Linked DNA regions of Streptomyces ficellus. The protein of the gene in region 1 binds, or shares a complex with, the protein of each later gene. Links are inferred from orthologs where the notes say so. Each region holds a gene or a part of one and is shown on either strand. Other genes may lie near its edges.

Region 1 (11,670 bases):
CGCCGGCCGGGGCGGCCACCGGCCCTCCGACCGCCGGGTCGAGGAGGGCGATTTCCTCTCCGTCTGCCTCGGCGCCAACTACCGCGGCTACCGCTGCGAGATCGGCCGGACGTTCGTCATCGGCACCTCGCCCGCCGACTGGCAGATCGAGCTGTACGACCTCGTCTTCGCCGCTCAGCGGGCCGCCCGCGAGTCGCTGGCCCCGGGCGTCGGGTACCGGGACGTGGACCGCGCGGCGCGGCAGATCATCGACGCGGCGGGGTACGGCGAGTGCCTCGCGCCGGTCCTCGGGCACGGGGTGGGGCTCGAAATCGAGGAGGACCCGCAGTTGGCACCCGGCGCCATGGGTAAACTGGACGCTTGTGTGCCGGTCACCGTCGAACCGGGGGTCCACCTCCCGGGCCGGGGCGGCGTCCGGATCGATGACACGCTCGTCGTACGCCAGGAGGCGGACGGCGGACCCGAGCTACTCACCATCACGACCAAGGAGCTGCTCGCGCTGTAGCGCGTGACGCACCACGCCTCGGTCGTCCACCAGCGTCAGTCCAGGAGATTCCGCAACCGTGGCTTCCACGAACGACCTCAAGAACGGCATGGTGCTCAAGCTCGACAACGACCAGCTCTGGTCCGTGGTCGAGTTCCAGCACGTCAAGCCCGGCAAGGGCCCGGCCTTCGTGCGCACCAAGCTCAAGAACGTGCTCTCCGGCAAGATCGTCGACAAGACGTTCAACGCCGGTGTGAAGGTCGAGACGGCCACCGTCGACCGCCGCGACATGCAGTTCTCGTACATGGACGGCGAGTACTTCGTCTTCATGGACATGCAGACGTACGACCAGCTGCACGTCTCCAAGGCCGCCGTCGGCGACGCCGCGAACTTCCTCATCGAGGGCTTCACCGCCACCGTCGCCACGCACCAGGGCGAGGTGCTCTACGTCGAGCTCCCGGCCGCCGTCGAGCTCGTCATCCAGGAGACCGAGCCGGGCGTCCAGGGCGACCGCTCCACCGGTGGCACCAAGCCGGCCATCCTGGAGACCGGCCACCAGATCCAGGTCCCGCTCTTCATCACCACCGGTGAGAAGATCAAGGTCGACACCCGTGACAGCGGCTACCTCGGCCGGGTGAACAGCTAACCGTGGCTGCCCGGAACAAGGCCCGTAAGCGCGCCTTCCAGATCCTCTTCGAGGCCGACCAGCGCGGCGCGTCCGTGCAGGAGGTCCTCGCGGACTGGATCCGGCACGCCCGGTCCGACGACCGGCAGCCGCCGGTCAGCGAGTACACGATGGAGCTCGTCGAGGGGTACGCGCAGTACGCGGGCCGGATCGACGAGCTCATCGCCACCTACGCGGAGGGCTGGGCGCTCGACCGGATGCCGGTCGTCGACCGGAACATCCTGCGCCTCGGTGCGTACGAGCTGGTGTGGGTGGACGGCACTCCGGACGCGGTGGTGATCGACGAGGCGGTGCAGCTCGCCAAGGAGTTCTCCACCGACGACTCCCCGCAGTTCGTCAACGGCCTGCTGGGCCGTTTCAAGGACCTCAAGCCGAAGCTCCGCCGGGACTGAAACGGCCCCGGTCGTGCCTGTACGAAGGGCCCGCAGCGCATCTCGCGCGGCGGGCCCTTCGGCGTTCCGCAGGCGTTCCCGGGGGCGTTCCGGGGGCGTCTTGCGCCGCGTCCTGCGGGCGTCCCGCGGGCGTCCCGCGGGGACGGACCGGTCGTGGCGAGGCTTCGCCATCCGGCATGACACGGGGCCGGGCCGGGAAGCACCACACCGCCGGAAACGACGAGCCGCCGGGGCGGTGGGGCGCCCGAAGGAGCCCCCCGCACCCGGCGGCAACGTTTCTGCTGTGTGTGGCCCGGTGGGTCAGGCGTCCTCGTGGGCGACCGCGCGGCGCGCGTCCGCGTCCAGCACTCCCCAGCTGATCAGCTGCTCGGTCAGCACCGAGGGCGACTGGTCGTAGATGACGGCGAGGGTGCGCAGGTCGTCCTGGCGGATCGACAGCACCTTGCCGTTGTAGTCACCGCGCTGCGACTGGATCGTCGCCGCGTAGCGCTGCAGCGGGCCCGCCTTCTCCGCGGGGACGTGCGCCAGGCGCTCCAGGTCGAGGACGAGCTTCGGCGGCGGCTCGGCGGCTCCGCCCGGCGTGGTGCCCGGCAGCAGCTCCTGGACCGGGACGCCATAGAAGTCGGCCAGCTCGGCGAGGCGCTGCACGGTCACGGCACGGTCACCGCGCTCGTACGAACCGACCACCACGGCCTTCCAACGGCCCTGGGACTTCTCCTCCACACCGTGGAGGGAGAGGCCCTGCTGGGTCCGGATGGCACGGAGCTTGGCCCCGAGCTGTTTTGCGTATTCGCTGGACATATAGCTCCCGGGACGAAGGCTGGTAACTCACTGTGAGGTTACGCAGCGTTACTTGGCTGCGTCAAGCCGAATAGGTCCGTCCCGACGGTCTTCCACCGGCGGGTCCGGAGCAGCGTCCCGGCCCTGGTACCGTGGGTGGCGCAATTCCGACGTCCTTTAAGGTCCGTCCCGTGAGGCGGAGAAGGAGGTCCGTTTCGTATGGACGCCGTACAGCAGTCCGATGCCGCGCGCCCCGTTCTCGAGGGCCCCGACATCGCGCGGGTACTGACCCGCATCGCCCACGAGATCGTCGAGCGCGCCAAGGGCGCCGACGACGTCGTACTCCTCGGCATTCCGACGCGTGGCGTCTTCCTCGCCCGCCGCCTCGCCGACAAGCTCCAGCAGATCACCGGCCGCACCGTGCCGGTCGGCTCGCTCGACATCACCATGTACCGCGACGACCTGCGGATGCGGCCCGCCCGCGCGCTGGCCCGCACCGAGATCCCCGGTGACGGCATCGACGGCCGCCTCGTCGTCCTCGTCGACGACGTCCTCTTCTCCGGCCGCACCATCCGCGCCGCCCTGGACGCCCTCGGCGACATCGGCCGCCCGCGCGCCGTCCAGCTCGCGGTCCTCGTCGACCGCGGCCACCGTGAACTCCCGATCCGCGCCGACTACGTCGGCAAGAACCTCCCCACGTCGCTGCGGGAGACGGTCAAGGTCCAGCTCTCCGAGGAGGACGGCCGCGACACCGTGCTGCTCGGGATCCGGGAGACCGCCCCCGACGCCCCGGCCGGCGAGCGGTAGCACCCGCCGTACGACCTCCTCGTACGGTGCGCCGCAGCCGCGCGCCCGCACGTCCGTCGGCCTGCCCGAGAAGCAGGTCACCTCCCGGTCCTCCACCTCCACCACGACGGAGAGAACCCCCCGATGATGCGCCACCTCATCTCGGCCGCCGACCTCACCCGCGACGACGCCGTCCTCATCCTCGACACCGCCGAGGAGATGGCCCGGGTCGCCGACCGGCCGATCAAGAAACTGCCCACCCTCCGCGGCCGTACCGTCGTCAACCTCTTCTTCGAGGACTCGACGCGCACCCGGATCTCCTTCGAGGCCGCCGAGAAGCGCCTGTCCGCCGACGTCATCAACTTCAGCGCCAAGGGCTCCTCGGTCTCCAAGGGCGAGTCCCTCAAGGACACCGCGCAGACCCTGGAGGCGATGGGTGTCGACGCCGTCGTCATCCGGCACGGAGCCTCGGGGGCCCCGTACCGCCTGGCCACCTCCGGATGGATCGACGCCACCGTCATCAACGCCGGTGACGGCACCCACCAGCACCCCACGCAGGCCCTGCTGGACGCTTTCACCATGCGCCGCCGGCTGATCGGCCCGGACGCCGGGCTCGGCCAGGACCTGGCCGGCCGGCGCATCACGATCGTCGGCGACGTCCTGCACAGCCGGGTGGCCCGCTCCAACGTCGACCTGCTGCACACCCTCGGCGCCGAGGTCACCCTCGTCGCCCCGCCCACCCTCGTCCCGGTCGGCGTCGAGACCTGGCCGTGCGAGGTGTCGTACGACCTCGACAGCACCCTGCCGAAGTCCGACGCCGTGATGATGCTGCGCGTCCAGCGCGAGCGGATGAACGCCGCGTTCTTCCCGACCGAGCGCGAGTACTCGCGCCGCTACGGCCTCGACGGCCAGCGCATGGCGAAGATGCCCGAACACGCCGTGGTGATGCACCCCGGCCCGATGGTCCGCGGTATGGAGATCACCGCCGAGGTCGCCGACTCCGGCCGTTGCACGGTCGTGGAGCAGGTCGCCAACGGCGTCTCCATCCGCATGGCCGTCCTGTACCTCCTGCTCGGCGGCAACGAATCGGCCGTCGCCCACACCCGTACCGAGGAGAAGCAAGACCGATGAGCAAGACCCTGATCCGTGGTGCGAAGGTACTCGGCGGCGAGGCCCAGGACGTCCTGATCGACGGCGAGACCATCGCCGAGGTCGGCGCCGGTCTCGCGGCCGGCGACGCCACCGTCGTCGAGGCCGAGGGAAGGATTCTGCTGCCCGGCCTGGTCGACCTGCACACGCACCTGCGCGAGCCGGGCCGCGAGGACTCCGAGACCGTCCTCACCGGCACCCGCGCGGCCGCCACCGGCGGCTACACGTCCGTGTTCGCCATGGCCAACACCTTCCCCGTCGCCGACACCGCCGGTGTCGTCGAGCAGGTCTACCGGCTCGGCCGGGAGCACGGCTACTGCGACGTCCAGCCCATCGGCGCCGTCACCGTCGGCCTGGAGGGCAGGAAGCTCGCCGAACTCGGCGCCATGCACGAGTCCGCCGCCGGCGTCACCGTCTTCTCCGACGACGGCAAGTGCGTCGACGACGCCGTGATCATGCGCCGCGCCCTGGAGTACGTGAAGGCCTTCGGCGGCGTCGTCGCCCAGCACGCCCAGGAGCCCCGCCTCACCGAGGGCGCCCAGATGAACGAGGGCGTCGTCTCCGCCGAGCTGGGCCTGGGCGGCTGGCCGGCCGTCGCCGAGGAGTCGATCATCGCCCGGGACGTGCTGCTCGCCGAGCACGTCGGCTCCCGCGTCCACATCTGCCACCTGTCGACCGCCGGGTCCGTCGAGATCGTCCGCTGGGCCAAGTCGCGCGGCATCGACGTCACCGCCGAGGTCACCCCGCACCACCTCCTCCTGACGGACGAGCTGGTCCGCTCGTACAACCCCGTCTACAAGGTCAACCCGCCGCTGCGCACCGAGCGCGACGTCATGGCGCTGCGCGAGGCCCTCGCCGACGGCACGATCGACATCGTCGCCACCGACCACGCCCCGCACCCGCACGAGGACAAGGACTGCGAGTGGGCCGCCGCCGCCATGGGCATGGTGGGCCTGGAGACCGCGCTGAGCGTCGTCCAGCAGACGATGGTCGAGACCGGGCTGCTCGACTGGGCCGGCGTCGCCGACCGCATGTCCTTCCGGCCCGCGAAGATCGGCCGCGCCGACGGCCACGGCCGCCCCGTCTCGGCTGGTGAGCCCGCCAACCTCACGCTGGTCGATCCGGCATACCGTGGAGTGGTGGACCCCGCGGGCTTCGCCTCCCGCAGCCGCAACACCCCCTACGAGGGCCGCGAGCTGCCGGGTCGCGTCACCCACACCTTCCTGCGGGGCCGGGCGACGCTCATGGACGGGAAGCTGGCGTGACCTTTTCGATCGAACTCGCGGCCGAACTCGCGGCCGAGCCGAAGTCGGCGGAGGTGACCGACTGGGCCGCCCGGCTCGGCTGGGTCGCCGGACTGCTGCTCTTCATCGCGCTCGTCTACTGGCTGATGCGCCAGGGGTGGAAGTGGCGCGGCAGCCTCCAGTCCGGCCTGCCCGACCTCCCCGCCGCGCCGGACGCCCCGGGCGCGGCGACACTGACGATGACCGGCCGCTACCACGGCTCCACCACCGCCGGGCAGTGGCTCGACCGGATCGTCGCCCACGGCCTGGGTACCCGCAGCCGCGTGGAGCTGACGCTCCACGACACGGGCCTGGCAGTCGTACGCCCCGGGGCGAGCGACTTCTTCGTCCCGACCGGGCGGCTGCGCGGCGCCCGGCTCGACAAGGGCATCGCGGGCAAGGTCCTCGCCGAGGGCGGCCTGCTGATCGTCACCTGGGAGCACGGCGGGACGCTGATCGACTCCGGCTTCCGCTCCGACCGGGCCGCCGAGCACACCACCTGGGCCGACGCCCTCAACACCATGATCACTACGACGGAAGGCGCCGCACGATGACGACCTCCACCCGGGGAACCAGGGTTCCCGCCGTACTCGTCCTGGAGGACGGCCGCACCTTCCGCGGCCGCGCCTACGGGGCCGTGGGGGAGACCTTCGGCGAGGCCGTCTTCTCCACCGGCATGACCGGCTACCAGGAGACCCTGACCGACCCGTCGTACCACCGCCAGGTCGTCGTGATGACCGCGCCGCACGTCGGCAACACCGGCGTCAACGACGAGGACGCCGAGTCGAAGAAGATCTGGGTCTCCGGGTACGTCATCCGCGACCCCGCCCGCGTCCCGTCCAGCTGGCGCTCCCGCCGCACCCTCGACGAGGAACTGGCCGCGCAGGGCGTCGTCGGCATCAGCGGCATCGACACCCGCGCCCTCACCCGCCACCTGCGCGAGCGCGGCGCCATGCGCGTCGGCATCTTCTCCGGCGACGCGGTCGCCGACGACGCCACCCTCCTCGCCAGGGTGCAGGACGCCCCGCAGATGAAGGGCGCGAACCTCTCCGCCGAGGTCGCCACCAAGGAGACCTACGTCGTCCCCGCGATCGGCGAGAAGAAGTTCACCGTCGCCGCCGTCGACCTCGGCATCAAGGGCATGACCCCGCACCGCATGGCCGAGCGCGGCATCGAGGTGCACGTCCTGCCCGCCACCGCCACCGTCGAGGACGTCTACGCCGTCAACCCGGACGGGGTGTTCTTCTCCAACGGCCCCGGCGACCCGGCCACCGCCGACCACGCGGTCTCCGTCATGCAGGGCGTGCTCGCCCGCAGGACCCCGCTCTTCGGCATCTGCTTCGGCAACCAGATCCTCGGCCGCGCCCTCGGCTTCGGCACCTACAAGCTGAAGTACGGCCACCGCGGCATCAACCAGCCGGTGCAGGACCGCACCACCGGCAAGGTCGAGGTCACCGCGCACAACCACGGGTTCGCCGTGGACGCGCCCCTGGACAAGGTCTCCGAGACGCCCTACGGCCGCGCCGAGGTCTCCCACGTGTGCCTCAACGACAACGTGGTGGAGGGCCTCCAGCTGCTCGACCAGCCGGCCTTCAGCGTCCAGTACCACCCCGAGGCGGCCGCGGGCCCGCACGACGCCGCGTACCTCTTCGACCGCTTCACGTCTTTGATGAACACCGCCCTGATGGAGGCCGAGCGTGCCTAAGCGCACCGATATCCAGTCCGTCCTGGTCATCGGCTCCGGCCCGATCGTCATCGGTCAGGCCGCCGAGTTCGACTACTCCGGCACCCAGGCGTGCCGCGTCCTCAAGTCCGAGGGCCTGCGCGTCATCCTGGTGAACTCCAACCCGGCGACGATCATGACCGACCCGGAGATCGCCGACGCCACCTACGTCGAGCCGATCACCCCCGAGTTCGTCGAGAAGATCATCGCCAAGGAGCGCCCCGACGCGCTCCTGCCCACCCTCGGCGGCCAGACCGCGCTCAACACCGCGATCTCGATGCACGAGCAGGGCGTGCTGGAGAAGTACGGCGTGGAGCTGATCGGCGCCAACGTCGAGGCCATCCACAAGGGCGAGGACCGCGACCTGTTCAAGGGCGTCGTCGAGGCCGTCCGAGCCAAGATCGGGTACGGCGAGTCCGCCCGCTCGGTGATCTGCCACTCCATGGACGACGTCCTCAACGGCGTCGAGACGCTCGGCGGCTACCCCGTCGTCGTCCGCCCCTCCTTCACCATGGGCGGCGCCGGCTCCGGCTTCGCCCACGACGAGGAGGAGCTGCGCCGCATCGCCGGCCAGGGCCTGACCCTCTCGCCCACCACCGAGGTGCTCCTGGAGGAGTCCATCCTCGGCTGGAAGGAGTACGAGCTGGAGCTGATGCGCGACAAGCACGACAACGTCGTGGTCGTCTGCTCCATCGAGAACTTCGACCCCATGGGCGTGCACACCGGTGACTCCATCACCGTCGCCCCGGCGATGACCCTCACCGACCGCGAGTACCAGATCCTCCGGGACGTCGGCATCGCGATCATCCGCGAGGTCGGCGTCGACACCGGCGGCTGCAACATCCAGTTCGCGGTCAACCCCGAGGACGGCCGGGTCATCGTCATCGAGATGAACCCCCGTGTCTCCCGCTCCTCCGCGCTCGCCTCCAAGGCCACCGGCTTCCCGATCGCGAAGATCGCCGCCCGTCTCGCCGTCGGCTACACCCTCGACGAGATCCCCAACGACATCACCGAGAAGACGCCGGCCTCCTTCGAGCCGACCCTCGACTACGTCGTCGTCAAGGCCCCGCGCTTCGCCTTCGAGAAGTTCCCGTCCGCCGACTCCACGCTGACCACGACCATGAAGTCGGTCGGCGAGGCCATGGCCATCGGCCGGAACTTCACCGAGGCGCTCCAGAAGGCCCTGCGCTCCCTGGAGAAGAAGGGCAGCCAGTTCACCTTCACCGGCCCCGTCGGCGACAAGGACGAGCTGCTGCGCGAGGCCGTACGCCCCACCGACGGCCGCATCAACACCGTCATGCAGGCCATCCGCGCCGGCGCCACCCCGCAGGAGGTCTTCGACTTCACGAAGATCGACCCGTGGTTCGTCGACCAGCTCTTCCTGATCAAGGAGATCGCCGACGAGCTCGCCGCCGCCGAGAAGCTCGAGCCGGAGCTGCTCGCCGACGCCAAGCGCCACGGCTTCTCCGACGCCCAGATCGCCGGCATTCGCGGCCTGCGCGAGGACGTCGTCCGCGAGGTCCGGCACGCCCTCGGCGTCCGCCCGGTCTACAAGACGGTCGACACCTGCGCCGCCGAGTTCGCCGCCAAGACGCCGTACTTCTACTCCTCCTACGACGAGGAGAGCGAGGTCGCGCCCCGCGAGAAGCCCGCGGTGATCATCCTGGGCTCCGGCCCGAACCGCATCGGCCAGGGCATCGAGTTCGACTACTCCTGCGTCCACGCCTCCTTCGCCCTGAGCGACGCCGGCTACGAGACCGTGATGGTCAACTGCAACCCCGAGACCGTCTCCACCGACTACGACACCTCCGACCGCCTGTACTTCGAGCCGCTCACGCTCGAGGACGTGCTGGAGATCGTCCACGCCGAGACCCTCGCCGGCCCCGTCGCGGGCGTCGTCGTCCAGCTCGGCGGCCAGACCCCGCTGGGCCTCGCCCAGGCGCTCAAGGACAACGGCGTGCCCGTCGTCGGCACCTCCCCGGAGGCCATCCACGCCGCCGAGGACCGCGGCGCCTTCGGCCGCGTCCTCGCCGAGGCCGGGCTGCCCGCCCCCAAGCACGGCACCGCCACCACCTTCGCCGGCGCCAAGGCCATCGCCGACGAGATCGGCTACCCCGTCCTCGTACGCCCGTCGTACGTGCTCGGCGGCCGCGGCATGGAGATCGTGTACGACGAGGCGCGCCTGGAGGCGTACATCGCCGAGTCCACCGAGATCTCCCCGACCCGCCCCGTGCTGGTCGACCGGTTCCTCGACGACGCCATCGAGATCGACGTCGACGCCCTCTACGACGGCACCGAGCTCTACCTCGGCGGCGTCATGGAGCACATCGAGGAGGCCGGCATCCACTCCGGCGACTCGGCGTGCGCCCTGCCCCCGATCACCCTCGGCGGCTTCGACATCAAGCGCCTGCGCGCCTCCACCGAGGCGATCGCCAAGGGCGTCGGCGTCCGCGGCCTGATCAACATCCAGTTCGCCATGGCCGGCGACATCCTGTACGTCCTGGAGGCCAACCCCCGCGCCTCCCGTACGGTGCCCTTCACCTCCAAGGCGACCGCCGTGCCGCTCGCGAAGGCCGCCGCCCGCATCTCGCTGGGCGCCACCATCGCCGAGCTCCGCGCGGAGGGCCTGCTGCCGGCCAACGGCGACGGCGGCACCCTGCCGCTGGACGCGCCGATCTCCGTCAAGGAGGCCGTCATGCCCTGGTCGCGCTTCCGCGACGTGCACGGCCGCGGCGTCGACACCGTCCTCGGCCCCGAGATGCGCTCCACCGGCGAGGTCATGGGCATCGACGCGGTCTTCGGCACCGCCTACGCCAAGTCGCAGGCCGGCGCCTACGGCCCGCTGCCCACCAAGGGCCGCGCCTTCATCTCGGTCGCCAACCGCGACAAGCGCTCGATGATCTTCCCGGCCCGCGAGCTGGTCGCCCACGGCTTCGAGCTGCTGGCCACCTCCGGCACCGCCGAGGTCCTCAGGCGCAACGGCATCAGCGCCACCGTCGTGCGCAAGCAGTCCGAGGGCGAGGGCCCCGGCGGCGAGAAGACCATCGTCCGCCTGATCCACGACGGCGAGGTCGACCTCATCGTCAACACCCCCTACGGCACCGGCGGCCGCCTCGACGGCTACGAGATCCGCACCGCGGCCGTGGCGCGCGGCGTCCCCTGCCTCACGACGGTCCAGGCGCTCGCCGCCGCCGTCCAGGGCATCGACGCGCTGAACCACGGAGGCGTCGGCGTGCGTTCCCTCCAGGAACACGCGGAACACCTGACCGCGGCCCGCGACTAGCAGCGAGGGGGACACCGGAAACGGTGTCCCCCTCCTCATGAGGACACCACCACACATGTACAAGCTCTTCTTCCGGCTGTTCTTCTCCCGCATGGACCCCGAGCGCGCCCACCACCTGGCGTTCCGCTGGATCCGCCTCGCCGCCCGCGTCCCCGTCCTGCGCACCTTCCTCGCCGCCGCCCTGGCCCCCCGCCACAAGGAGCTGCGCACCGAGGCGCTCGGCCTGCGCATGCACGGCCCCTTCGGGCTCGCCGCCGGCTTCGACAAGAACGCCGTCGCCATCGACGGCATGGCGATGCTCGGCTTCGACCACGTCGAGATCGGCACCGTCACCGGTGAGCCGCAGCCGGGCAACCCCAAGAAGCGCCTGTTCCGCCTCGTCGCGGACCGCGCCCTGATCAACCGCATGGGTTTCAACAACGACGGCTCCGCCGCCGTCGCCGAACGCCTCCACGCGCGCGTGCCGGTGTTCCGGACCGTCGTCGGCGTCAACATCGGCAAGACCAAGGTCGTCCCGGAGGCCGAGGCCGCCGCCGACTACGTGAAGTCCACCGAGCGGCTCGCCCGCCACGCCGACTACCTGGTCGTGAACGTCTCGTCGCCGAACACGCCCGGGCTGCGCAACCTCCAGGCCACCGAGTCGCTCAGGCCGCTCCTGACGGCCGTGCGCGAGGCCGCCGACCGCACGGTCACCGGCCGCCGCGTCCCGCTGCTGGTCAAGATCGCGCCCGACCTGGCGGACGAGGACGTCGACGCGGTCGCCGACCTCGCCGTCGAGCTGGGCCTGGACGGCATCATCGCCACCAACACCACCATCGCCCGCGAGGGCCTGAAGTCCCCGGCGTCCCTCACCGGCGAGACCGGCGGCCTGTCCGGCGCCCCGCTCAAGGAGCGCTCCCTGGAGGTGCTGCGCCGCCTCTACGCGCGCGTGGGCGACCGCATCACGCTCGTCGGCGTGGGCGGCATCGAGAACGCCGAGGACGCCTGGCAGCGCATCCTCGCCGGCGCCACCCTGGTCCAGGGCTACAGCGCCTTCATCTACGAGGGCCCGTTCTACGCCCGCGCCGTCCACAAGGGCCTCGCCGCCCGGCTGAACGCCTCGCCG
Region 2 (16,426 bases), 3.2 Mb from region 1 along the record:
GAGGCTCAGACGAGCTCGGTGACGGTGCCGCCGGCGGCGGTGATCTTCTCCTTGGCGGAGCCGGAGACGGCGTCGACCGTCACCTGCAGCGCCACGGAGATCTCGCCCTGGCCCAGGACCTTGACGAGGCTGTTCTTGCGCACGGCACCCTTGTCGACCAGGTCGGCAACGGTGACCTCGCCACCCTGCGGGTACAGGGCCGCGAGCTTGTCCAGGTTCACGACCTGGTACTCGGTGCGGAACGGGTTCTTGAAGCCCTTCAGCTTCGGGAGACGCATGTGGAGGGGCATCTGCCCACCCTCGAAGCGCTCCGGAACCTGGTAACGGGCCTTGGTGCCCTTGGTACCACGACCGGCCGTCTTACCCTTCGACGCCTCACCACGACCCACACGGGTCTTGGCGGTCTTGGCGCCCGGGGCGGGACGGAGGTTGTGGACCTTCAGCGGGTTCTGCTCCGCCATGTCAGTCGACCTCCTCGACCGTCACGAGGTGGCGGACGGTGTGCACCATTCCGCGGAACTCGGGGCGGTCCTCCTTGACGACCACGTCACCCAGGCGCTTGAGGCCCAGGGAACGCAGGGTGTCGCGGTGGTTCTGCTTGCTGCCGATGTACGACTTCGTCTGCGTGACCTTGAGGCGAGCCATTACGCACCCGCCCCTGCACGCGCACGCAGGAGAGCCGCGGGGGCGACGTCCTCGAGGGGCAGACCACGGCGGGCCGCGATCTCCTCGGGACGCTGCAGACCCTGGAGGGCCGCCACGGTCGCGTGCACGATGTTGATCGCGTTGTCGGAGCCCAGGGACTTCGACAGGATGTCGTGGACGCCGGCGCACTCGAGAACGGCGCGCACCGGGCCACCGGCGATCACACCGGTACCGGGGGAAGCAGGCTTGAGCAGGACGACGCCCGCGGCCTTCTCACCCTGGATGGGGTGCGGGATGGTGCCCTGGATACGGGGGACCTTGAAGAAGTGCTTCTTGGCCTCCTCCACACCCTTGGCGATGGCGGCCGGCACCTCCTTGGCCTTGCCGTAACCGACACCCACGGTGCCGTCACCGTCGCCCACCACGACCAGCGCGGTGAAGCTGAAGCGACGACCACCCTTCACAACCTTGGCGACGCGGTTGATCGCGACAACGCGCTCAACGTACGCGGTCTTCTCGGCGGCAGCAGCGCCGCCGTCACGGCCCTTCCGGTCCCGCCGCTCGCCGCCACCGGCACCGCTTCCGCGGCGCTGGGGTCCAGCCATTGGAATTACCTCTCTTCGTTTTCCGCTGAGCTACGGAACCGGCTCAGAACTTGAGCCCGGCTTCGCGGGCGGCGTCCGCCAGGGCGGCGATGCGCCCGGCGTACTGGTTGCCGCCACGGTCGAACACGACAGCCTCGATGCCGGCAGCCTTGGCACGCTCGGCCACGAGCTGGCCGACCTGCTTCGCCTTAGCCGACTTGTCGCCTTCGCCGCCGCGGATGGACGCGTCCAGGGTGGACGCCGACGCGAGGGTGTGACCCGCGATGTCGTCGATGACCTGAGCGGTGATGCCGCGGTTGGAACGCGTGACGACCAGGCGCGGACGCTCGGTCGTACCCGCGATCTTCTTGCGGATGCGGATGTGGCGACGCTTCAGAGCAGCGCCCTTGTAGGCCTTGCCCTTGGCAATCTTCACGCCGTATGCCATGGCTTACTTACCAGCCTTTCCGACCTTGCGGCGGATGACCTCACCCGCGTACTTCACGCCCTTGGCCTTGTAGGGGTCGGGCTTGCGAAGCTTGCGGATGTTCGCGGCGACCTCGCCGACCTTCTGCTTGTCGATGCCCTCGACCGAGAACTTGGTCGGCGACTCGACCTTGAAGGAGATCCCCTCGGGGGCCTCCACCAGGATCGGGTGGCTGTAGCCGAGCTGGAACTCCAGGTTGGAGCCCTTCGCGGCCACGCGGTAACCGACACCGCTGATCTCGAGCGCCTTCGTGTACCCCTTGGTCACACCGGTGATCATGTTGGCCACCAGCGTGCGGGACAGGCCGTGAAGGGCCTTGTTCTGACGCTCGTCGTTCGGACGGGTGACGTTGAGAACGCCGTCCTCGCCCTTAACGATCTCGATCGGCGCGGCGACGGTGTGGCTCAGGGTGCCCTTGGAACCCTTCACCGTGACCGTGCGGCCCTCGATGGTGACGTCCACGCCGGCGGGAACCGTGATGGGGAGCTTGCCGATACGCGACATTGGCTTTTCCTCCGTTCCCGACTACCAGACGTAGGCGAGGACTTCCCCACCCACGCCCTTCTTCTGCGCCTGCTGGCCGGTCAGGAGGCCGTGGGACGTGGAGATGATCGCCACGCCCAGACCGCCGAGGACCTTCGGCAGGTTGGTGGACTTCGCGTAAACCCGCAGACCGGGCTTCGAGATCCGCTTGATGCCCGCGATGGAGCGCTCACGGTTCGGACCGAACTTCAGCTCGAGGACGAGGTTCTTGCCGACCTCGGCGTCCTCGACCTTCCAGCCCGTGATGAAGCCCTCCTGCTGGAGGATTTCCGCGATGTGAGACTTGATCTTGCTGTGCGGCATCGTCACGGAGTCGTGGTACGCCGAGTTCGCGTTACGCAGACGAGTCAGCATGTCTGCGATGGGATCAGTCATGGTCATGAATTGGCCTTCGGCCTCTCTCGCCGGGGTTTCCTGTATGCGCCATCCCTCTCCCCGCTCATGGGCGGGACGGGTGCGGTGCGGGGACCTACGGCGTAGTAAGTCGTACGGGCGGCAGGCGCCCAACCCCACAAGCCTACGGCATGCGGGTGTGGGCTCCTGCCGACCAGATGCTTACCGAGAGACTCCGGAATCCCTGATGAAGGGGATTACCAGGAGCTCTTGGTCACGCCCGGCAGCTCGCCACGGTGAGCCATCTCACGGAGGCACACGCGGCACAGGCCGAACTTGCGGTAGACGGAGTGCGGACGACCGCAGCGCTGGCAGCGGGTGTACGCGCGCACGCCGAACTTGGGCTTGCGGGCAGCCTTCGCGATGAGAGCCTTCTTCGCCATCTCGCTTACGCCTCCTTGAACGGGAAGCCGAGGTGACGGAGGAGCGCACGGCCCTCTTCGTCGTTGGTCGCCGTGGTCACCACGGTGATGTCCATACCCCGGACACGGTCGATCTTGTCCTGGTCGATCTCGTGGAACATGACCTGCTCCGTGAGACCGAAGGTGTAGTTGCCACGGCCGTCGAACTGCTTGGGGGACAGGCCGCGGAAGTCGCGGATGCGCGGAAGCGCCAGCGACAGGGTGCGGTCCAGGAACTCCCACATGCGGTCGCCACGGAGCGTGACGTGGGCACCGATCGGCTGGCCCTCACGCAGCTTGAACTGCGCGATGGACTTGCGGGCCTTGGTGACGGCCGGCTTCTGACCGGTGATCGTGGTGAGGTCCTTGATGGCACCCTCGATCAGCTTGGAGTCGCGGGCGGCGTCGCCCACACCCATGTTGACCACGATCTTGACGAGGCCGGGAACCTGCATGACGTTCTCGTACGAGAACTCCTCACGCAGCTTGCCCGCGATCTCCTCGCGGTACTTCGTCTTGAGACGCGGAGTGGTGGTGGTAGCCATCAGATGTCCTCACCCGTCCGCTTGGCAACGCGGATCTTGTTGCCCTCGTCGTCGAAGCGGTAACCGACGCGCGTGACGACCTTGTTGCCGTCCTTCTCCACGACGAGCTGAACGTTGCTCACGTGGATGGGGGCCTCGGTCGTGACGATGCCACCGGTCTGGGAACCGCGAGCGGTCTGACCGGCCTTGGTGTGCTTCTTGACCCGGTTGACACCCTCGACCAGGACACGGTCCTCGCGGGGGAAGGCCGCGATGACCTTGCCCTGCTTGCCCTTGTCCTTACCGGTGATGACCTGGACCAGGTCGCCCTTCTTGATCTTCATGCTTACAGCACCTCCGGCGCGAGCGAGATGATCTTCATGAACTTCTTCTCGCGCAGCTCACGGCCCACGGGGCCGAAGATACGGGTGCCGCGAGGGTCGCCGTCGTTCTTCAGAATGACGGCGGCGTTCTCGTCGAAGCGGATGTACGAGCCGTCCTGGCGGCGGCGCTCCTTGACGGTGCGAACGATGACCGCCTTGACGACGTCACCCTTCTTCACGTTGCCACCGGGGATCGCGTCCTTGACGGTGGCGACGATGACGTCACCGATGCCCGCGTAGCGGCGACCGGAACCACCGAGAACACGGATGCAAAGGATCTCCTTGGCACCAGTGTTGTCGGCGACACGCAGTCGCGACTCCTGCTGGATCACGTCTATCTCCTGATTGTCTGCCGGTTCCCGGCAGGGGCTCCTCCGGAGAGGTCGGCCCCTGCCGAGCCTGGCGGAACGAACTCGGGGGAAACCCCCCGAGCGATTACTTGGCCTTCTCGAGGATCTCGACGACGCGCCAGCGCTTGCTCGCGGACAGCGGCCGGGTCTCCATCAGGAGGACACGGTCGCCGACACCCGCGGCGTTCTGCTCGTCGTGCGCCTTGAGCTTGTTCGTACGGCGGATGACCTTGCCGTACAGCGCGTGCTTGACGCGGTCCTCGACGGCGACGACGACGGTCTTGTCCATCTTGTCGCTGACGACCAGACCCTCACGGGTCTTGCGGAAACCGCGAGCGGTCTTCTCTTCAGTCACGTTGTTCTCGCTCATCAGGCGCTCTCCACCGTCTCGATGCCCAGCTCACGCTCGCGCATCAGGGTGTAGATCCGGGCGATGTCCTTACGGACGGACTTGAGCCGACCGTGGTTCTCGAGCTGCCCGGTCGCCGCCTGGAAGCGGAGGTTGAACAGCTCTTCCTTGGCCTCGCGGAGCTTGGCAACAAGCTCCTCGTTGCCCAGCTCGCGCAGCTCGGACGCCTTGGTACCGGCCGACATCACGCTTCACCTGCCTCGCGCTTGACGATCCGGCACTTCATCGGCAGCTTGTGGGCCGCGCGAGTCAGAGCCTCACGTGCAATCTTCTCGTTCGGGTAGGACAGCTCGAACATGACCCGGCCCGGGTGCACGTTCGCGACCCACCACTCGGGGGAACCCTTACCGGAACCCATGCGGGTCTCGGCGGGCTTCTTCGTCAGCGGGCGGTCCGGGTAGATGTTGATCCAGACCTTGCCGCCACGCTTGATGTGGCGGGTCATCGCGATACGAGCCGCCTCGATCTGGCGGTTGGTCACGTACGCCGGAGTCATGGCCTGGATGCCGTACTCGCCGAACGCAACCGTCGTACCACCCTTGGCCATACCGCGGCGCTTGGGGTGGTGCTGCTTGCGGTGCTTGACCCTACGGGGGATCAGCATTTCGGTCAGGCCTCCGTTCCGGTGCTCTCAGCAGCCGGAGCGGCGGCGGGAGCCTCGGCCTTGGGGGCCTCGGCAGCCTGAGCCTGCTGCGGCTTGCGACCGCGTCCGCCACGCTCGCCACCGCGGCCACCGCGGCCGGCCGGGCGGTCAGCGCCACCACGGGCCGGGCGGTTGCCCGCACGGGCAGCAGCGTTCTCGGCGCGGACCTCGGCGATGTTCTTGACGTCGCCCTTGTAGATCCAGACCTTCACGCCGATGCGGCCGAAGGTCGTCTTGGCCTCGAAGAAGCCGTACTCGACGTTCGCGCGCAGCGTGTGCAGCGGCACACGACCCTCGCGGTAGAACTCCGAGCGGGACATCTCGGCGCCGCCGAGACGGCCACCACACTGGATCTTGATGCCCTTGGCGCCCGCCTTCATGGCCGACTGCATGCTCTTGCGCATGGCACGGCGGAAGGAGACGCGGGAGGACAGCTGCTCCGCCACGGCCTGGGCCACGAGCTGAGCGTCGACCTCGGGGTTCTTGACCTCGAGGATGTTCAGCTGGACCTGCTTGCCCGTGAGCTTCTCGAGGTCACCGCGGATGCGGTCGGCCTCGGCGCCACGGCGGCCGATGACGATGCCGGGACGAGCGGTGTGGATGTCCACCCGCACGCGGTCACGGGTGCGCTCGATCTCCACCTTCGAGATGCCGGCGCGCTCCATGCCGGACGTCATCATCCGACGGATGGCGACGTCTTCCTTGACGTAGTCCTTGTACAGCTTGTCGGCGTACCAACGCGACTTGAAGTCGGTGGTGATGCCGAGCCGGAACCCGTGCGGGTTTACCTTCTGGCCCATTACCGGGTTCCTTCCTTGCTGCTGACGACCACGGTGATGTGGCTGGTCCGCTTGCGGATCCGGTAGGCACGGCCCTGGGCACGCGGACGGAACCGCTTCAGGGTCGGGCCCTCGTCGACGTACGCCTCGCTGATGTACAGCGAAGAGGCGTCCGTGTGGTCGTAGTTGTGCGCGGCGTTGGCGATGGCGCTGTCCAGCACCTTGCCGACCGGCACGCTCGCGGCCTGCGGGGCGAAACGCAGGACCGCCTGAGCCTCCGTGGCGTCCATGCCACGGATGAGGTCCACCACGCGGCGGGCCTTCATGGGCGTGACGCGGATGTACCGCGCCTGGGCCCTGGCTTCCATGGTTGTCCCTTCGGTGTTAGTCATAGTCGATTCCACCCCGCCTTAGCGGCGCTTCGACTTCCGGTCGTCCTTGACGTGACCCCGGAAGGTGCGCGTCGGCGAGAACTCGCCGAGCTTGTGGCCGACCATCGACTCGGTGACGAACACCGGGATGTGGGTCTTGCCGTTGTGCACCGCGATCGTGTGGCCGAGCATGGCCGGGACGATCATCGAGCGGCGGGACCAGGTCTTGATGACGTTCTTGGTGCCGGCTTCGTTCTGCGAATCCACCTTCTTGATCAGGTGGTCGTCGACGAAGGGCCCCTTCTTGAGACTGCGCGGCATCTAAACCCGCTCCTAGCGCTTCTTGTTCGTCTTGCGGCGGCGGACGATGTACTTGTTGCTCGCCTTCTTGGGAGAACGAGTACGACCCTCCTTCTGACCCCACGGGGAGACCGGGTGGCGACCACCGGAGGTCTTGCCCTCACCACCACCGTGCGGGTGGTCAACCGGGTTCATCGCCACACCGCGGACGGTCGGGCGGACGCCCAGCCAGCGCTTGCGGCCGGCCTTGCCCCAGTTGATGTTCGACTGCTCGGCGTTGCCGACCTCGCCGATCGTGGCGCGGCAGCGGACGTCGACGAGACGGATCTCGCCGGACGGCATGCGCAGGTGGGCCATCTGGCCCTCCTTCGCGAGCAGCTGCACGGAGGCACCCGCGGAGCGGGCGAACTTGGCGCCACCGCCGGGACGGAGCTCGATCGCGTGGATCGTGGTACCGACCGGGATGTTGCGGATGGCCAGGTTGTTGCCGGGCTTGATGTCGGCGCCGGGGCCGTTCTCGACCCGGTCGCCCTGGTTCAGGCCACGCGGAGCGATGATGTAGCGCTTCTCGCCGTCCACGTAGTGGAGGAGCGCGATGCGCGCGGTGCGGTTGGGGTCGTACTCGATGTGAGCGACCTTGGCCGGCACGCCGTCCTTGTCGTGACGACGGAAGTCGATCACGCGGTAGGCGCGCTTGTGGCCACCGCCCTGGTGACGGACGGTCACACGACCGGTGTTGTTACGGCCGCCCTTGCTGTGCAGGGGGCGGACCAGCGACTTCTCCGGCGTGGACCGCGTGATCTCGACAAAGTCGGCGACGCTGGAGCCACGACGGCCCGGAGTCGTCGGCTTGTACTTGCGGATACCCATTTCTCAGTCCTCGTCCGATATTCGGACGATCCAGACCGCCGTCAGGCGGTCGGACCGCCGAAGATGTCGATACGGTTGCCCTCAGCAAGGGTCACGATGGCGCGCTTGGTGTTGGCGCGCTTACCGAAACCGGTGCGGGTGCGCTTGCGCTTGCCCTGGCGGTTGATCGTGTTCACCGACGTGACCTTGACCGAGAAGACCGACTCGACGGCCTGCTTGATCTGGGTCTTGTTCGCGGTCGGCGCCACGATGAACGTGTACTTGTTCTCGTCGAGCAGCGCGTAGCTCTTCTCGGAGACGACCGGCTTGACGAGAACGTCACGCGGGTCGGAGAAGGTCTTGCTGGTGATCTCGGCCATCAGGCCTCGCTCCCCTCGTTGTCATCGGCCTTGGGGCCAGACACGAAGGACTCGAAGGCGGCCTTGGTGAAGACCACGTCGTCGGAGACGATCACGTCGTACGTGTTCAGCTGGCCCGGCTCCAGGATGTGAACCTGGGGCAGGTTGCGGGCGGACAGCCACGCGGCCTCGTCGGCGCGCTCGACGACCAGGAGCAGGTTCTTGCGCTCCGAGATCTTGCCGAACAGCGTCTTGGCGGCCTTGGTGGAGACCTCGCCCTCGACCACGCCGGTGACGACGTGGATGCGGGAGTGACGCGCCCGGTCCGAGAGGGCACCGCGCAGGGCGGCGGCCTTCATCTTCTTCGGGGTGCGCTGCGAGTAGTCACGCGGCACGGGGCCGTGGACCACGCCACCGCCGGCGAACTGCGGCGCACGGGTCGAACCCTGACGGGCGCGGCCGGTGCCCTTCTGGCGGTACGGCTTCTTGCCACCACCGCGGACTTCGCCACGGGTCTTGGTCTTGTGCGTGCCCTGACGGGCAGCGGCCAGCTGGGCGACGACGACCTGGTGGATCAGCGGAACGCTGGTCTTGGCGTCGAAGATCTCCGCGGGGAGCTCGACGGTCCCGGCCTTGTCGCCTGCCGGCGAAAGGATGTCAATGGTGCTCATCGGTTACCTCAGGCCCCCTTGGCCGCGGTACGGACCAGGACGAGGCCGCCGTTCGGACCAGGAACCGCACCCTTGATCAGGAGCAGACCCTTCTCCGCGTCAACGGCGTGGACGGTCAGGTTCTGGGTGGTGACCCGCTCGTTGCCCATGCGGCCCGCCATGCGGAGGCCCTTGAACACACGGCCCGGGGTGGCGCAGCCACCGATGGAACCGGGCGAGCGGTGCTTGCGCTGGGTACCGTGTCCGGCGCCCAGGCCACGGAAGTTGTGGCGCTTCATGACACCGGCGAAGCCCTTGCCCTTGCTCTTGCCGGTGACGTCGACCTTGACGCCCGCCTCGAAGACCTCAGCGGTGATCTCCTGGCCGAGCGTGTACTCGGAGGCGTCAGCGGTGCGGATCTCCACCAGGTGGCGGCGCGGGGTGACGTCGGCCTTGGCGAAGTGACCCTTGAGGGGCTTGTTCACCTTGCGCGGGTCGATCTCGCCGAAGGCGATCTGGACCGACTCGTAGCCGTCGGTGTCGTTGCTGCGGACCTGGGTGACGACGCAGGGCCCGGCCTTGACGACGGTGACCGGGACAACCCGGTTGTTCTCGTCCCAGACCTGGGTCATGCCGAGCTTCTCGCCCAGGACGCCCTTAATGTTCTTAGCCATCTCGCGCGTCACCTCAGAGCTTGATCTCGATGTCGACGCCGGCCGGCAGGTCGAGACGCATCAGCGAGTCAACCGTCTTCGGCGTGGGGTCGAGGATGTCGATGAGGCGCTTGTGCGTGCGCATCTCGAAGTGCTCGCGCGAGTCCTTGTACTTGTGCGGCGACTTGATGACGCAGTACACGTTCTTCTCAGTGGGCAGCGGCACCGGGCCCGCGACCGACGCACCAGTGCGCGTCACCGTCTCGACGATCTTCTTCGCCGACGAGTCGATGACCTCGTGGTCGTAGGCCTTGAGCCGGATGCGGATCTTCTGTCCCGCCATGGCTACTCAGTAGTCCTGTCTCTCGTAACGCTCTGGAACCTGGCGGGCCGCTCCTCCTGGGCCTCACGGCCTGGGAATCGCAGCTCCTCCTCCGACCCACGCGGTCGGGCGTGTCGCATCCCCTCCACGTAGCTCTCCCGAAGGATTTCCCAGCTGAGGGGGTGCGGGCCCGAGGACCGCGCTGTGCTCTGTGAAGAGCGTCGGGGGCGGAACACCCACCGGGTGCCTGGTCGGCGCCCCGCTGACACTTCCCGGAAGATTCCCGTACGTCCGCCCCTGCACCTCTCGGTACAACGCATGGGGCGACGAGTACTGTGGGACTCGCTTCCGGTCCTCCCGGCGGGAGGCGCGCAGCATCGGCACTCAACCGAGCAACCCGGACAGTCTGCCATACGGGGCCATGCCGACGCCAATCGAGCCGAAGAGATTACCCCGGCGGGCTCCCGCGTCAAACCACGGCACGCGGAGGCCCGGGTTCCGGGCTCCTTCGGGCGCGTCCGTCAGGTGCGGCTGACCGTGCCGCACCAGTCGGGCTGCTCGGCGAGCGGCTTGGTGCGGTCGTAGGGGTCGAACGCCTTGCCGGTGCCACCGCCGTCCTCGCCCGCCAGGAGGTCCGAGGTGAACCGCGGGTGCAGGAAGCCGTCGTGGGCGCGGGAGCAGTCGTCGTTGCCGGCGCTCTCGTCCATGCGCAGCACCGACAGCTTGCCGGGCGTGGCGCGGAACGTCACGGGGTCGTGCAGGGCGAGGGTCATCTGGCGGCGCACGACGGTCCGGGCGACCTCCGTGGAGCCGGGCGCCGCCTTCACCACCGGGTAGACGAACGTGTAGTCGGCGTGCACCCGCATCTCGCCGGCGCGCTCGCCCTTCCCGTACGTCAGCGTGCCCCGGACCTTCACCACGTCACCCGCCGGAACGACCTCGGAGGGGTCGAAGCGGCTGAAGAGCCACAGGGGGTCGCTGTCCGGGCCGGGGTCGGCCAGGGCCTTCTCCAGCGCGCCGCGGCCGCTCGGCTGCAGCGGGTCCAGCAGGTCCAGCGCGGCCCGGGGGTGCTCGCCCCGGAGGGTCGCCGGGTCCAGGTTGGCGGCGACCAGAAGCTTCTTGGTGTTGTCCAGCGCCTGGGCGACCTGCTGCCTGGTCATCCCGGCGACGGCCTCCGCCCCGGGCACCTCGATGCCGTCGGCGCCGTCCGCCCAGCCGGCGGCGGGCGAGCCCCGGAAGGGCTCCTTGAGCGTGGGGACGTCACCGGCGCCCGCGCCCGCCAGGGGCGCGGTGGCCTCGGCGTGGCCGGTGCCGCCGAACCGGTCGGTGACCAGCTCGGGGCGTACGGCGACGACGACGAGCCCCGCCGCCAGCAGCACCCCGAGGGCGCCGGTCCAGCGCCTGCGCCGGGTGGCGCGGCCGTCGGGCTCCCGCCAGGCCGGGCCGGTGCGCCAGCCCTCGGGCTGCGCGGGGCGGGCGGTGCGCCCGGCGCGCCGCTCCCGCTCGTCGGCCGACGGCTCCTTGGGCGCGTCCGCCCCGTGGCCCTCACCCGCCTCGCGGAGGAAGCGCGCCCATTCCTCGTCGGACACCGACGACCCGTCCTCCGGCCGTTCCTCCGCCGCGCCCCTGCCCATGGCCCCCACCCCAGTCGTCCGTATGACGGGCATATTTGATCACGCCGGTCGTGGCGCCCCGTTGACGATGCGCCCGATCCCGTCGAGCAGGGGGCCGAGGCCGAACTCGAAGAGGGCGTCGAGGTCGAGGTCGTAGCCGTCCTCGAACTCCATGAGGGTGCGGCTGAGGGCCGGGTAGCGCCCCGAGGTGACGACCTCGCGCATCGCCGCCTCCTGGCCCGCCATCCACTCGTCCTCGGTGAGGCCGGTGGCGGCCAGGGCCTGGGTCTCGCGCTCCAGGTGGACGGCGATGCCCTGGACGTAGGTGTAGATCAGCAAGTGGATGTCGAACCGGGTCCGGGCGTCCAGGCCGCTGTCCGCCAGCGCGCCGAGCACCCATTCACCGTGCGCCATCAGGTTCGGCAGCACGAGCGGGCGGCTGAGCGGCCCGATCTGGGCGACCCACGGGTGCCGCCGGCACACCTCCCACAGGGCGCGCGCCCCGGTCTCCATCCGTCCCCGCCAGCCCTCCGGCGGTTCGGCCGGGTGCCCGACCTCGCCGTACGCGGCGTCCGCCATCAGGGCGACGAGCTCGTCCTTGCTGCCGACGTGCCGGTACGGGGACATGGCGGCCACGCCGAGGCGGGCGGCGATGCCGCGCATGGAGAGGGCGGCGAGTCCTTCGGCGTCGGCGATCTCGATGGCCGCCCGGACCACGCGGGCCCGGGTGAGCTCCGGTTCGGCGGCGGTGGCGGCCCGCTCGCGCCCGGCGGGCGCCTCCTGCCCGCCGGGCGCTCCGGCGACCACGGTGCCCACGCGCGGGCGGGCCTCGACGGCGCCCTCCAGGCGGAGCGCCGTGAGCGCCTTGGTGGCGGTGGCGAGGGCCACGCCCCACTCCTGGGCGATCTGCCGGGTGGAGGGGACGCGGTCGCCCGGGCGGAGGTCGCCGTCGGTGATGCGCCGCCGGATGTCGGCGGCGATGCGGAGGTAGGGGGGCTGGTCCCCGGGGGGTCGCGTCATGTTTTTTTTCCGCCTCCTTCGCCGGGCCGACGGCCCTGTACTAGGGCAGACCCTAGCAGCGGCGATCGGCCCTGTTCACCCTCTGACCTAGTACAGGGCGGTGCTTAGGCGCGTGTCGAGCGCGCTTGGCAGGGTTGTGTGTACGCCGTACATTCAGTGGCGTACACCGTATCGAAAGGAGCTGGACCATGCAGTCCGTACTTGTCTCCGGTGCCGGTATCGCCGGATCCGCCCTCGCGCACCTGCTCCACCGCAGGGGCTTCGCGCCCACCGTCGTCGAGCGCGCCCCGGGGCCGCGGGCGGGCGGCCAGGCGATCGACGTGCGGGGCGTCGCCCTGGAGGTGCTCGACCGGATCGGCGTCCTGGAGCAGGCGCGGGAGGTCCGCACCCGGATACGCGGCATGTCGGTCCTGGACGCGGACGGCACGGAGATCGACCGCTCGACGGAGTACGCGCTGAGCAGCGGCCGGCTCGACGGCGACGACATCGAGGTGCTGCGCGACGACCTGACCCGGCTGCTGCACGACCGGGCGCGTACGGGCGGCGGCGTGGAGTACGTCTTCGGCGACAGCGTCACCGCGCTCACCGAGGACGCCGACGGGGTGGTCGCGGACTTCGCGCTCGCCCCGTCACGCCGCTTCGACCTGGTGGTCGGCGCGGACGGGCTGCGCTCGACGGTCCGGCGGCTGGCCTTCGGCCCGGAGGACGACCACGTCCGGCACCTGGGCAGCTACCTGTCGGTCTTCACCGCGGACAACTTCCTCGGCCTGGAGGACTGGCAGCTCTGGCTGCGGGACGGCGAGGCGGGGTTCGGCATCATGCCGGTACGCGGCAATCGCGAGCTGCGGGTCGCGTTCGGGTTCGAGTCCGCGCCGCTCCCCCGGGACGCGGACCTGAAGGCGCTGATCGTGGCGCGGCTCGCCGCACTGCGCTGGGAGGGCGCCCGGCTGGCGAAGGCCGCCCAGGAGGCGCCCGACTTCTACTGCGACGCGATGGCCCAGGTCCACCTGGACCGCTGGTCCCGGGGCCGGGCGGTGCTGCTCGGCGACGCCGGCTACTGCCCCTCCCCCCTGTCCGGGCAGGGCACGAGTCTGGCGCTGGTGGGCGCCCACGTCCTGGCGGACGCGCTGGCGGGGGCGGGCGGCGACCACGCGGCGGCCTTCACCGCGTACGAGTCGCGCATGCGGCCCTTCGTCACCGCGAACCAGGCCCTGGCCACGGAGAACCCCGGCAGGCCCGCCTCCGAGGAGTCCATGGGGCGGGCGAAGAACGCGATCGCGCTGGACGGCTGACGGGAGCACGGTGGAGGCGTGCACACCAGCGAGGAGATCTACCACCGGGTGCTGTGGGACCCGCGGTTCGACCCCGCCCGGTTCGTCATCGGCGTCCGCCTGCGGGAGGCCGGCCCCGGGCGGGTCCCGCTGACCGGCTTCGTACCGGGCGGTGACATCCCCTGGCACCGGGTGCTGTTCTTCGAGGCCGACGGCGAGGTGGTGTGGGACCGCAGGACGGGTCTGGACCGGCTCGGCGCGACCGGCGCCGGCCGGGTACGGGCGCTCGCCGCGCGGCCCACACCCCGCACTGCGGTGGCCTGGCTGCCGCCCGCGGAGCTGTGGCCGCCGCTCCAGGCCGTCCGCCGGGACCACGACCCGCAGATCCACCGCTGGCCGCCGCATGTGAACCTGCTGTTCGGGTTCGTCCCGGAGGAGGACTTCGGACGGGCGGCGCCGCTGCTCTCCTCGGCGGCGGCCGGCGTCGAGCCGTTCGGGGCACGGCTGGCCGGGATCCGTACGTTCCGCCACCGGGCGGGCGCCACGGTGTGGCTGGACCCGGCAGCCGCGGGCACCCGGCCCTGGGCGGACCTGCGCCAGGCCCTGGAGCGGCGCTTCCCCGAGTGCCGCGGCCCGCACCGGGGCTTCACCCCGCACCTGAGCCTGGGCCGCACCCGGGACCCGCGGCGCGTGACGGCCGAGTGCGCGGACCGGCTCGGCGCGTGGGGGCCCCTGACGGCGCGGGTCGTCGAGGTGGCGGTCCTGTCCCGGCGCGGCGACGGACCGATGCGGGTCCGGGCGACGGTGGTGCTCGGCACGGGCGAGGTGCGGTGGTCCGGGAAAACCCCTCCCCCTGACTAATCAAGTTTGACTAGAGTGGCGGGCATGGACGAGAAGACCATTCCGATGCTGCCCTGCCGGACCCTTCAGCCGGTCCTCGACTTCTACGCGGCGCTCGGCTTCGGCGTCACCTTCCAGCAGAAGAGCCCCAATCCGTACGCGGCCGTCGAGCGCGGCCGCATCGAGCTCCACTTCTTCGCGATGAGGCAGTACGACCCGGCCGCGTCGTACAGCACGTGTTACGTCGTGACCGACGACGTCGACGGGCTGCACGCGGCGTTCCGTGCCGGACTGAAGGCGGCGTACGGGCGCGTCCCGACGCGGGGACTCCCGCGCATCGGCCCGGTGAAGGACACCTCGCACGGCATGCGCCAGTTCCTGATGACCGACCCGGGCGGCAACTGCGTCCGCGTCGGCACGCCCGTCTCCGACGACCTGAACCACCGGCCCGCCCCGACGGAGACCTTCGCCCGGGCCCTGCACTACGCGTCCCTCTTCGCGGACTCCAGGGACGACCCGGCGGGCGCCGCGAAGTTCATCGACCGGGCGCTGGACCTGCCGGACGAACGGCCCACGCCCGTACAGCTGTTCCGCCTCCTCGTCCTGCGCGCGGACGTCGCCGGGCGGCTCGGCGACCCGGAGACCGCCGCGTCCGCCCTGGCCCGGGCGGATGGGGTCCGGCTCACCGCCGAGGAGCGGGAGTCGCTGCGCGACGAGCTGGCCCGGCTGGAGGACCTGCGGGACTAGGGTCTTTCGTTTGGATCAGGCTGGATCAGGGAGTGGCGTCTGGTGCCGTGCATCGCAAGGCGGAGGAGGGAGCCACTGCGGAGCATTGGCGACCGACGACAACGCCGCGAGGTGCGGTGTCCAGGCGTCACGAGCCCAGCAAGATCCGAACGAGAGGCCCTAGGTCGTGGTGGGCGGGCCGACCCGCCGCCCATCGCCGGAACGGGTCTCGCCGGAGCGGGTCTCGCCGGAGCGGCGTCTTCCGGCGAACCGCCCCGGGCCGGCGCCGTCGAGCCGGGCGAACCGCCCCGGTGTGGTGCCCACGAGCCGCTTGAAGTGCCGGTTCAGGTGCGCCTGGTCGTAGAAGCCCACCGCGGCCGCCACCGCGGAGGGCGACCGGCCGTCGAGGAGGAGCCGCCGGGCGCGGTCGACCCGGCGGGCCATCAGGTACTGGTGCGGGGCGATGCCGAAGGCGCCGCTGAACGCCCGTACCAGGTGCGCGGGATGGGCGTGCACCAGGCCCGCGGCCTCGTCGAGGGTCACCCCGCGCGACAGCCGCTCGTCGAGGAGTTCCCGCAGCCGGTGGGCGACGCCGTCGCCGGCCGGCCGCGCGGGGGTGACGAGCCGGGGCCGCAGCCGCCCGCGCAGCCGTTCGCCGATCAGGGCCAGCCGGCTCTGCGCCTCCAGTTCGTCGCCCCGGTGCGCCAGGGCGGCGTGCACCTGCGCGACGCGCCGCCGCAGCAGCGGGTCGACCAGGACGGGCCCGTCCACCGCCGGGCCGATGAAGGTCTCGTCGAGCTCCGGCAGGTCCAGGTAGAGCACCCGCTTGCGGAACCCGCGGGGCGTCGCGGACGAGCCGTTGTGCGGCACCTGCGGCGGCAGCAGCGTCACCGTGTCGCTCGGCGCGCCGTGCTCGCGGCGGTCCAGGTCGTACCGGATGGCGCCGTCGTCCACGATCAGCAGCGTCCACGCGTCGTGGACGTGCATCGGATAGGCGTGCTCGGTGAAGTGCGCGTGCAGGACCTCGACGACACCCGGCACCTTCGGGCGCCACGCGGAAACCTCCTGCCGGGCCACCATGCGAGAAACGTACAAGACCGGGCGGCCGGCCCGGCGGCAGTCTCGGACCATGACCACCGAGAACACGCCCGTACGCTTCGACACCAAGATCGCCGTCCTGCTGCGCGAGGACCTGGAGCCCTGGCAGCGGCTGAACGTGACGGCGTTCCTGGTCAGCGGCCTCGGCGCCCAGCTCCCGGAGGTGATCGGCGAACCGTACGCCGACGCCGACGGCAGCCCCTACCTGCCGAT

The links.
Region 2: the proteins of nusB (region 1) and rpsJ are in contact, whole or in part, in a solved structure (PDB 3D3B), measured with the Escherichia coli proteins. The link is inferred for Streptomyces ficellus from one-to-one orthologs.

What each region holds. Positions count from the first base shown.
Region 1 is NZ_CP034279.1:6,134,771-6,146,440, forward strand. Bases 1-2,846 are described here. They hold nusB (transcription antitermination factor NusB), read left to right. Parts: upstream 1-1,132; coding sequence 1,133-1,561; downstream 1,562-2,846. Other genes in these bases: EIZ62_RS27550 (aminopeptidase P family protein), read left to right, coding at 1-505; efp (elongation factor P), read left to right, coding at 564-1,130; bldD (transcriptional regulator BldD), read right to left, coding at 1,862-2,362; pyrR (bifunctional pyr operon transcriptional regulator/uracil phosphoribosyltransferase PyrR), read left to right, coding at 2,561-2,846. In the rest of the region: more of pyrR, read left to right, coding at 2,847-3,148; EIZ62_RS27575 (aspartate carbamoyltransferase catalytic subunit), read left to right, coding at 3,272-4,258; EIZ62_RS27580 (dihydroorotase), read left to right, coding at 4,255-5,541; EIZ62_RS27585 (PH-like domain-containing protein), read left to right, coding at 5,538-6,113; carA (glutamine-hydrolyzing carbamoyl-phosphate synthase small subunit), read left to right, coding at 6,110-7,264; carB (carbamoyl-phosphate synthase large subunit), read left to right, coding at 7,257-10,565; EIZ62_RS27600 (quinone-dependent dihydroorotate dehydrogenase), read left to right, coding at 10,621-11,670. UniProt on the Escherichia coli protein: Part of the processive rRNA transcription and antitermination complex (rrnTAC). The complex forms an RNA-chaperone ring around the RNA exit tunnel of RNA polymerase (RNAP).
Region 2 is NZ_CP034279.1:2,961,160-2,977,585, forward strand. What follows is about bases 8,013-10,786. They hold rpsJ (30S ribosomal protein S10), read right to left. Parts: upstream 9,667-10,786; coding sequence 9,358-9,666; downstream 8,013-9,357. Other genes in these bases: rplW (50S ribosomal protein L23), read right to left, coding at 8,013-8,041; rplD (50S ribosomal protein L4), read right to left, coding at 8,041-8,691; rplC (50S ribosomal protein L3), read right to left, coding at 8,700-9,344; EIZ62_RS12900 (hypothetical protein), read right to left, coding at 10,167-10,786. Outside these bases: rplO (50S ribosomal protein L15), read right to left, coding at 6-461; rpmD (50S ribosomal protein L30), read right to left, coding at 463-645; rpsE (30S ribosomal protein S5), read right to left, coding at 645-1,250; rplR (50S ribosomal protein L18), read right to left, coding at 1,294-1,677; rplF (50S ribosomal protein L6), read right to left, coding at 1,681-2,220; rpsH (30S ribosomal protein S8), read right to left, coding at 2,242-2,640; EIZ62_RS12825 (type Z 30S ribosomal protein S14), read right to left, coding at 2,850-3,035; rplE (50S ribosomal protein L5), read right to left, coding at 3,041-3,598; rplX (50S ribosomal protein L24), read right to left, coding at 3,598-3,921; rplN (50S ribosomal protein L14), read right to left, coding at 3,924-4,292; rpsQ (30S ribosomal protein S17), read right to left, coding at 4,396-4,680; rpmC (50S ribosomal protein L29), read right to left, coding at 4,680-4,904; rplP (50S ribosomal protein L16), read right to left, coding at 4,904-5,323; rpsC (30S ribosomal protein S3), read right to left, coding at 5,329-6,162; rplV (50S ribosomal protein L22), read right to left, coding at 6,162-6,509; rpsS (30S ribosomal protein S19), read right to left, coding at 6,552-6,833; and 9 more genes. UniProt on the Escherichia coli protein: Involved in the binding of tRNA to the ribosomes. Part of the processive rRNA transcription and antitermination complex (rrnTAC). The complex forms an RNA-chaperone ring around the RNA exit tunnel of RNA polymerase (RNAP).